DNA from 3 places in the Pseudomonas sp. GG8 genome. Region 1 is predicted to be linked to each of the others. Evidence: predicted binding sites of a transcription regulator. Region 1 holds the regulator's gene; each other region holds the start of a gene.
What was found. The regulator FliA, encoded in region 1, starts transcription of late flagellar genes. The targets are predictions, from matches to a motif close to CTAAAGTTTNNNNNNNNNNNGCCGNTAA.
Positions count from the first base shown of each region.

Region 2: the regulator FliA is predicted to act here: its motif matches at 1,930-1,957, upstream of ACVBEG_RS20280 (flagellar protein MotY).
Region 3: the regulator FliA is predicted to act here: its motif matches at 1,714-1,741, upstream of ACVBEG_RS20895 (methyl-accepting chemotaxis protein).

Region 1 covers NZ_JBRIIP010000001.1:1,505,448-1,508,724, forward strand. Annotated here, with positions in the region: gene flhF (flagellar biosynthesis protein FlhF) at 1-741, shown strand, start outside; gene fleN (flagellar synthesis regulator FleN) at 853-1,686, shown strand; gene fliA (RNA polymerase sigma factor FliA) at 1,683-2,423, shown strand; gene ACVBEG_RS07390 (chemotaxis response regulator CheY) at 2,687-3,061, shown strand; gene ACVBEG_RS07395 (protein phosphatase CheZ) at 3,081-3,277, shown strand, end outside.
Region 2 covers NZ_JBRIIP010000001.1:4,209,820-4,213,096, reverse strand. Annotated here, with positions in the region: gene rnt (ribonuclease T) at 137-820, opposite strand; gene pyrC (dihydroorotase) at 817-1,863, opposite strand; gene ACVBEG_RS20280 (flagellar protein MotY) at 1,991-2,896, shown strand; gene ACVBEG_RS20275 (argininosuccinate synthase) at 3,026-3,277, shown strand, end outside.
Region 3 covers NZ_JBRIIP010000001.1:4,351,541-4,354,817, forward strand. Annotated here, with positions in the region: gene ACVBEG_RS20895 (methyl-accepting chemotaxis protein) at 45-1,676, opposite strand; partial or broken gene ACVBEG_RS20900 (transposase domain-containing protein) at 1,885-2,179, shown strand; gene ACVBEG_RS20905 (ABC transporter substrate-binding protein) at 2,277-3,277, shown strand, end outside.

The DNA.
Region 1 (3,277 bases):
CGTCAGGCGTGGCGCATGTTACTGGCCCACTTGGCGCGGATGATCGTGACGCCCGACGTCGAACCTCTGGAGGAGGGCGGCGTGATCGCCATGGTCGGTCCGGCAGGGATGGGCAAGACCACGACGCTGGCGAAACTGGCAGCACGGTATGTCTTGAAATATGGTCCACAAAATATTGCACTGGTGAGCATGGATAGCTATCGGATTGGCGCCCAGGAACAGCTGAAAACCCTGGGCCGTATTCTCAATGTGCCGGTCACTCATATCGACCCGGGCCAGTCGCTTGGTCAGGCGTTGGAGCCGTTGGTACGCAAGCGCGTGGTCTTGATCGACACCGCCGGCCTGCAGGCGAGCGATCCAGCACTGCGCCTGCAACTGGAAAGCCTCGCCGGTCGTGGTATCAAGGCGCGTAATTATCTGGTGCTGGCAACAACCAGCCAGAAACAGGTTCTGACCGCGGCATACCACAGCTACAAACGTTGCGGTCTAGCCGGCTGCATTCTCACCAAACTGGATGAAACCGCCAGCTTGGGTGAAGTGTTAAGCCTGGCAATCAGTCATGAATTACCGGTGGCCTATCTGACGGATGGGCCACGGATACCGGATGATTTGCACTTGCCGCGCCGGCACCAATTGGTGAGTCGAGCGGTCAGTGTGCAAATGCAGGAAGAGCCGAGCGAGGAAGCTATGGCGGATATGTTCGCGGATCTTTATCACAGCCCGAACAAAAGGGTTGGGTAAAGCAAGACACTGGAATGTACCTACATCATGGTCTGCCTTGCTTTGTTCTCTCAACGAACTCGCAGTCAGTAATGTGGCCTCGGTCTAAGCAACACAAGGTAAAGAAATAACATGGGCAGCATGCATCCCGTACAGGTTATCGCGGTGACCGGTGGCAAAGGTGGCGTCGGCAAGACCAACGTGTCAGTGAACTTATCACTGGCTCTGGCTGAGCTCGGTCGGCGCGTCATGCTGCTGGATGCCGACCTGGGTCTGGCTAATGTCGATGTGTTACTCGGCTTGACCCCCAAACGCACCCTCGCCGACGTTATCGAAGGACGCTGCGAGCTTCGCGATGTGCTGCTTCAGGGGCCGGGCGGGATTCGTATCGTGCCGGCTGCGTCCGGCACCCAAAGCATGGTTCACCTGACGGCAGCACAACATGCCGGTCTGATCCAGGCCTTCAGCGACATCGGCGATAACCTCGATGTACTGGTGATCGACACGGCTGCGGGCATCGGTGAATCGGTCGTCAGCTTCGTGCGCGCGGCCCAGGAAGTATTGCTGGTGGTGTGTGATGAGCCGACCTCGATCACCGATGCTTACGCGCTGATCAAACTGCTCAACCGCGATTACGGGATGAACCGCTTCCGGGTGCTTGCCAACATGGCACAAAGCCCTCAGGAAGGCCGCAATCTGTTCGCCAAGTTGACCAAGGTCACTGACCGCTTCCTGGATGTCGCCCTACAATACGTCGGCGCCGTGCCTTATGACGAATGCGTACGTAAAGCCGTGCAGAAGCAGCGCGCCGTATATGAAGCGTTCCCGCGTTCCAAGTGCTCCCTGGCGTTCAAAGCTATCGCACAGAAAGTTGACACTTGGCCGTTGCCGGCCAACCCGCGCGGGCATCTGGAATTTTTCGTTGAGCGGCTCGTACATCCAGCGAGTGCAGGACCGGTGCTATGACAGCCAGCGGCTATCGCATGTACAGCAAGGTGTCAAAAGACTCCCAGTACGAGCTGATCGAGCGTTATGCGCCGCTGGTTAAACGCATTGCTTATCACCTGCTGGCGCGGTTGCCAGCCAGTGTGCAGGTCGAAGACCTGATCCAGGCTGGCATGATTGGTTTGTTGGAAGTCTCGACTAAATACGACGCCACCAAGGGTGCGAGTTTCGAGACCTATGCCGGGATTCGTATTCGTGGCGCCATGCTCGATGAGGTGCGCAAGGGTGATTGGGCCCCGCGTTCTGTGCATCGCAATACACGCATGGTCAGTGACGCAATTCGGGCAATTGAAGCTAAAACCGGTCGTGACGCTAAAGATCACGAGGTTGCGGCCGAACTCCAATTGAGTCTCGATGATTATTACGGGATTTTGAATGACACCTTGGGCAGTCGGCTATTCAGTTTCGACGATCTGTTGCAGGACGGCGAACATGAAGGGCTGCACGAGGATGGCGCAAGCGCTCACCTTGAGCCGTCGCGCGATCTGGAAGATGAACGCTTCCAGGCTGCGTTAGCAGATGCGATAGCCAATTTGCCAGAGCGCGAGCGACTGGTATTGGCGCTGTACTACGACGAGGAGCTGAACCTTAAGGAAATTGGTGAGGTATTGGGGGTCAGCGAGTCGCGGGTCAGCCAGTTACACAGCCAGTGCGCAGCTCGTTTGCGAGGGCGTTTGGGGGAATGGCGAGCGCGTTGACAGGCAGTGCGTGGCCCTTGGTGGTTTCGCGCTATCTGCAGGCTGGCTGTGCAAAGCGTTGCGTGCGAAGAAAATAGGACTAGGCAGGAGCCGGTCAGTCAGGGTCCTGTAAGACCTGCTGTGCCCGTTTCCCGACCTGTTGATTTACCAAGCTCGTCGTCGTTTTCGTGCAGCCGTTGTGTGCTGCGCCGGTTTTTGATTGAACAGCGTATTCAGGTGCTGAATGCGTTAAAGACTGCTTGGAGGTCGAATTGAACAAGAACATGAAAATCCTCATCGTTGATGACTTCTCAACGATGCGGCGGATCATAAAAAACCTGTTGCGTGACTTGGGGTTTACCAATACGGCTGAGGCGGATGACGGGGTTACCGCGCTGCCGATGCTGCAAAGCGGGAGCTTCGATTTTTTGGTGACTGACTGGAACATGCCTGGCATGTCCGGCATCGATCTGTTACGCCATGTGCGTGCAGATGAACGCCTCAAGCATCTACCGGTGTTGATGGTAACGGCTGAAGCCAAGCGTGATCAGATCATCGAAGCTGCTCAGGCCGGTGTGAACGGTTACGTGGTCAAGCCCTTCACGGCTCAAGTGCTGAAAGAAAAGATCGAAAAGATCTTCGAGCGCGTCAATAGCTGATGTTTGCCGCGAGGGCTCTATGGAGCACACAGATTCGTCATCGGGCGACTTTGAGTCGACCCTGAAAAAACACGCACACGAGTTGGTCGATAGCCTTGAAAAGGGCCGGTTCGGCGACGCTGCGCAACTGATCAATGAGCTTAATAAGGCCCGCGACAGCGGCCTGTATCAGGAAGTCGGCAAACTTACTCGCGAACTGCACAGTGCCATCGTCAA
Region 2 (3,277 bases), 2.7 Mb from region 1:
AAACAGGTTTGAGCGCGCCCCTTGCGTCCAGAACACAGCGCCGCGTCGAATACTGGGCGGCATCTCCTATAAAACACCTGATGGCGCACATGAAAAACCGGCCACGTGGGCCGGTTTTTGGAGAGCAGGACAGGCTTCAGTCGTTGAAGTCTTCCCAGCCACCCATTTGTTTCCAGCGGTTGACGATGCCGCAGAACAGTTCTGCGGTTTTTTCGGTGTCGTAGCGGGCTGAGTGTGCTTCACGGCCATCAAAGTCGATGTCCGCGGTCTGACAGGCCTTGGCGAGCACGGTTTGACCGTAAGCCAGACCCGCTAGGGTCGCGGTGTCGAAACTGGAGAACGGGTGGAAAGGGTTGCGCTTCATGTCCAGGCGCGCGACTGCAGCATTTACGAAGCCGAGGTCGAAGCTGGCGTTATGCCCCACCAGAATCGCACGTTTGCAGCCATTGGCTTTCAAGGCTTTGCGAACACCACGGAAGATGTCGGTCAGCGCAGTTTCTTCGCTGACAGCCATGCGCAGCGGGTGATCGAGCTTGATCCCGGTGAACTCCAGCGCGGCAGCTTCGATATTGGCGCCTTCGAACGGTTCAACGCGGTAGAAGTAAGTGTGCTCAGGGAACACGAAGCCTTTTTCGTCCATGCCGATCGTGACTGCGGCGATTTCCAGCAGCGCATCGGTCGCCGAGTTGAATCCGCCGGTTTCTACGTCGATAACGACCGGCAGATAGCCGCGGAAACGGGCAGCCATCGGGTGCCGAGAGCCGCCTCCGCCTCCGCCGCCATGACCGTCCTGTTCGTCGTCGAAATGATCTTCGCTCACGCGTGTTCCTCTAGCAGGCGCCAGCGCAGTTTTTCACCGGCGCGCAGCGGAATTACGGACAGCGTGCCAAACGGCAGGCTGGTAGGTGCGGTCCATTCATCACGGACCAGCGTTATGGTGTCGCGGTTGGGTGCCAGGCCATAGAACGCCGGGCCGTGAACGCTGGCAAAACCTTCCAGTTTGTCCAGGGCGTTGCGTTGTTCGAACGCTTCGGCGTACAGCTCGATGGCAGCGTAAGCGGTGTAGCAACCGGCACAGCCGCACGCCGCTTCTTTGGCTTGCTGGGCGTGAGGCGCTGAATCGGTACCGAGGAAGAATTTCGCGCTGCCACTGGTGGCGGCATCGAGCAATGCTTCCTGGTGAGTGTTGCGTTTGAGAATCGGCAGGCAATAGAAGTGCGGGCGAATGCCGCCGACCAACATGTGGTTGCGGTTATAAAGCAGGTGATGGGCGGTGATCGTCGCCCCGACGTTCGCCGAAGCGTCGTTGACGAACTGCACGGCTTCGCGGGTGGTGATGTGTTCGAAAACCACCTTCAGCGTTGGGAAGCGTTCAACCACTCGACGTAAATGCTCATCGATGAAGATTTTTTCACGGTCGAAAACGTCGATTTCGCTACGGGTCACTTCCCCGTGGACCAGAAGCGGCAGGCCGACTTCAGCCATGGTTTCGAGCGCTGGGAAAATTTTGTCGATGCTGGTGACGCCGGAATCGGAGTTGGTGGTTGCCCCGGCCGGGTACAGCTTGGCGGCATGGACAAACCCGCTGGCCTTGGCCGCGCGTATATCCTGCGGCTGGGTCAGGTCGGTCAGGTACAGCACCATCAGCGGTTCGAAGTGGCTGCCTGCCGGGCGCGCAGCAAGAATGCGCTGGCGATAGGCGTCAGCTTCCTGTGCATTACGCACGGGAGGCACCAGGTTCGGCATGATGATTGCGCGTCCAAAAGTACGCGCTACGTCAGCGACGGTGTGAGGCAAAACAGCTCCATCACGGAGGTGAATGTGCCAGTCGTCGGGACGCAGAAGGGTCAGGCGGTCAGACATTGGGGATTCCAGGCGGGTCAAACTCGCTGGGAATGCTACCGGAAAAGACTCTTCCAGGCACTCGCTATCAAGTTTTCCGGGAAGTTACCGATAGCCAGACGTATGCAGTTTTCTAGTGGAGCCTCCCGTGCGCCAGCGTTATCTAGCCTTGCTCAGCGTGTTTGCCAGTCTGCCGGCAGTGGCTATCACCTTCCAGACGCGTCTGGAAAGTATCGAATGGAAAGTCGAAGGTGACAAATTCGAGTGTCGCCTGACCCAACCCATCACCGATTTCGGTGTGGGCGAATTCGTGCGCCGCGCGGGTGAGCAGGCCACGTTTCGTCTCAAGGCTACTGGCAGTATGCTCGGCTCGGGTTCTGCGACCCTGTTGGCGGCGGCAGCGCCCTGGCAGCCGGGGCGCGGTGATATCAATCTGGGCTCGGTCAAAGTAAGCAATGGCGGCATTCCATTCAATAGCTCCCAGGGCCAGGCCGGGCGCCTGATGGCAGGCTTGCTTGAAGGTCGCAGTCCGGTTATTCGTCATTACTCTCAAGAGGGTAATAGTGCTGTGGAAGTGCGGCTGTTACCGGTCAGGTTCAACAAGGCGTTCAGCGATTACCAAGCCTGTACCACCAAGTTGCTACCGATGAATTTCGAACAGGTCAAGCAGGCGCAGATAGGCTTCCCAGGCAACGGCGTCGATCTTGATGCGCCAGCGCGGGCAAAGCTGCAGGTCATCGCTGAGTTCCTAAAAGCCGATCCCACCGTTAACCACATTGAACTCGATGGCCATTCGGATAACAGCGGTAACCGCCTGACCAATCGTGATATGTCGCGGCGCAGGGCGTTGGCGGTGATGGACTTCTTCAAGACTCAAGGTGTGCAGGAAAAGCAGATAACCCTGCGCTTTCATGGCGAGCGGTATCCGCTGGTGCCCAACACCAATGCCGCCAACCGTGCACGCAACCGTCGGGTCAACATCCAGCTGGAACGTGTCGCGCCTGATGAGCCCACACCTGTTGCGGCTGCGAGCAATGCCGCTGCCACGTCCTGAGCGGCATGAATCGGTCGTACTCTCGACACTAACTGTCGCTTCGTCGTCACAAGCTGTCGCGCCTCTGTAAATTGACAGGTTTGAGCGGTAGAATCACCGGTTTTCCGTACAACCCGGTGGAGTGATGGCATGGCGGACGTAAACAAGGTGGTTCTCGCGTATTCCGGTGGCCTGGATACTTCGGTAATCCTCAAGTGGCTGCAGGACACGTACAACTGCGAAGTAGTGACTTTCACTGCTGACTTGGGCCAAGGCGAAGAAGTCGAGCCCGCCCGCGCCAAGGCAAAAGCCATGGGCGTGAAAGAAATCTACATTGACGATCTTCGCGAAGAGTTCGTGCGCGATTTCGTATTCCCGATGTTCCGCGCCAATACCGTCTAC
Region 3 (3,277 bases), 2.8 Mb from region 1:
CTAACCCGTCAGGACTCAGATGTTGCGCTCTGCAGCGCTCAGCCCTAAATCCTGAACTGTGACACCTGCTTATCCAGCATCAGCGCTAACTTCTCGATGGCCGTCGCATTTCGCGATGCTGCTGTGATGTTATGGCTGCTGCTTTGGGCCATCTGAGCAATGCGCTCGACGCTGCGGGCAACGTCCTGACTCGCTGCGCTTTGTTCGTTAAGCGCCATTGAAATTTGATCGACGACGCCGACAATTTGGCTGGCACCGCCGCGAATCTGGTCAATTGCAGTATTGGCAGAGTTCGCCAATACCAACCCGCTATTGACCTGTTTCACACCCACTTCCATCTGTTTGACGGCGTCTTGTGCGCTGATCTGAATTTTCTGGATCATTTCGCCGATTTCAGACGTCGACTTGCCGGTGCGCTGCGCCAGCAATCTCACTTCATCGGCGACGACGGCAAAGCCACGACCCTGATCTCCTGCGCGTGCAGCCTCGATGGCGGCATTCAACGCCAAAAGATTGGTCTGCTCGGCGATTGCACTGATCACGTTCACGATGGAGGTAATTTGCTCAATGTCTCGGCCCAAATCAGCTATTTGGTGAGCGGAACTCTGCACCGTACTGGCTATCAGGTTCATGCTTTGCAGTGTGTTTTGAATGACCGTACCACCCTCGATCGAGTGCCTCCCGGATTCAGTGGAGATGCCGTGTGCTTCATTTGCACTAGCCGCTACGTGACTGATGCTCACCGTCAGTTCTTCGACTGTGGCAGCCATTGACGAAACTGATTGAGACTGATCCAACGCTGCTGCCGATAAGTCATCAGAGGTGTGAGAAATCTCGGTGGCCGAGCTCAGCAATTTTTCAGCGCCGCTCTTGATCTCGGTGATCATTGTGCGTAGCCGTGTTTGCATCTCGCTGAAAGCTTCGAGCAGCCTGCCAATCTCATCTTGGCTTACGTTTTCGATTGGGATGTCGAGACGTCCAGCGGCAATATGCTTTGCAGCGTCAATCGCCAGATTCAGACGCCTGCGAATCAATGAGGACAGGCTTAAGGCCACCGCCAGCGCCGCCAATGCCGCAAGCAGGCCACCGATGAGCATGCTCAAATTGGCCGATCTGGCTGCATCTTCCAACGTCTTGGTGCGTACGCCCAGGAGCTTCTGCTCATCCCCTTGCAAATCGGCAATCAGCTTGCGCATGCCGTCCATCTTCACTTTGTCCTGACGACCCTTGATGCGCAGAACGAGGTCATCGAAGGTCGCTTTTCCTGCGACCACAGACCGCTTCAAGGCCAGCGTGCCCTCAATGTCTTCGCTATACCATTTTTGCTGCGTTGCCTTAATCTCCATCAAGCGTTGCTGTTGCGCCGGATTATCGGAGGTCAGCCGTTGAAGTTCTCCAAGCGACTGGTCGAAGCTGCTTCGTCCAGACGTCAACGGGGCCAAAAAATCGTCTTCACCACTCAGTGCGAAACCCCGCATCCCCGTCTCGATATTGGTCAGACTGATGACAAGTCTATTGCTGATATCCAGAACCATATAGGTATGAATATTCCAGTTCGTGGCGTCTTCGATTTTGCTGAAGGCGTCGCGAACCAGACCGATCAAAATGCAGATAATCAGAATGATTAATCCGAATCCAGCGCTTAGTTTCTGAACAATAGTGAATCTGGAAAGCATGGGGTGACCTTCAGGGTTAGGTAAGCGCTCATTGTCATTATCGCTAAGTCTTCAGAAAACTTGAGCCGAGTTTTTCTGCTCAAGGACTGTGAGCGTCCACCCGACATCTGCGCGTCAATCGTTTACGTGTACTGAAGCTGCAATTGCGCCAAATTCGTATCTGCAAATAGCCAGTCTGAGCGCCCACGCTGGCGTGGCCATCGCCAAGTACAGCCTGAAACGCTGAAAGGCCTTGTCTCGCTGTCTCGATGACGGTGCAATACCCATAAATATCAACCACGCAGAGCAGCAGATCAGGCCTTGGGCGACAAGTTGCAAGAATGGACTCTTTGCTGGATCGTTGCGCAGCGGCAAACGCGCCGCAGCGTTGATGAGCCTGATCCAGTCGGCCAAGCTCAATGGGCATTGATCCGTACGAGTATCTGAAGGACGTACTGATGCGACTGCCGACGCAGCGGGCGAGTGAAATTATCGAGCTGTTGCTGCATAACTGGGTGCCGTGATGCAACCTGTAATGCCCGCTCGCTTACGTTTATCGTGGCGATCCACATCGCCGGATCATTTCCGACAACGCGCTTGCACTACTTCCTCGAGGCCACTATGGACAAGACTGCCTTTAAACCACTGCTCCTCGCCGCCGTATTGCTGGCCTGCACGCCTGTCGCCCAGGCCGCCAGCACCCTGGTGTACTGCTCGGAAGCCAGCCCTGCAGGTTTCGATCCAAGCCAATACACCAGTGGCACTGACTTCGATGCGTCGGCCGAAACCGTGTTCAATCGGTTGACGCAATTCGAGCGCGGCAGCACGGAAGTCGAACCTGGCCTGGCCACCCGCTGGGAGGTGTCCAGCGATGGCCTGAGTTACACCTTCCACCTGCGCGAAAACGTTAAATTCCACACCACCGATTACTTCACACCCACTCGGGATTTCAACGCCGACGATGTGTTGTTCACCTTTGATCGCCTGCTCGATCCGAATCATCCGTTTCGCAAGGCTTACCCGTCCGAGTCGCCGTACTTCAACGACATGGGCCTGAACACCACGATCAAGAGCGTCGACAAGGTTGATGAACACACCGTGCGTTTCAGCCTGAACAACGTCGATGCCGCCTTTATCCAGAATCTGGCCATGAGCTTCGCCTCGATCCAGTCCGCTGAATATGCCGCGCAGTTGCTCAAGGAAGGAAAGGCCGCCGACATCAATCAAAAGCCGATTGGCACGGGGCCTTTCGTGTTCAAGCGCTATCAAAAGGACTCGCAGATCCGCTACAGCGCCAACCCGACGTATTGGAAGCCAGAGGATGTGAAACTCGACAATCTGGTGTTTTCTATCAACAGCGATGCTGCGGTGCGTCTGCAAAAACTCAAGACCGGCGAATGCCAGGTCAGCGGTTACCCGCGCCCACAAGACATCGAACTGATGGAAAAAGACCCGAACATCCAGGTGCTCAGCCAACCCGGCTTCAACCTTGGTTTTCTCGCCTATAACGTCACTCACAAACCGCTGGATCAGCTCAAGGTACGCCAGGCGCTGGACATGGCCATCGACAAGCCGGCGATCATCAAGGCGGTTTACCAGAGCGCCGGGCAACTCGCGCAAAA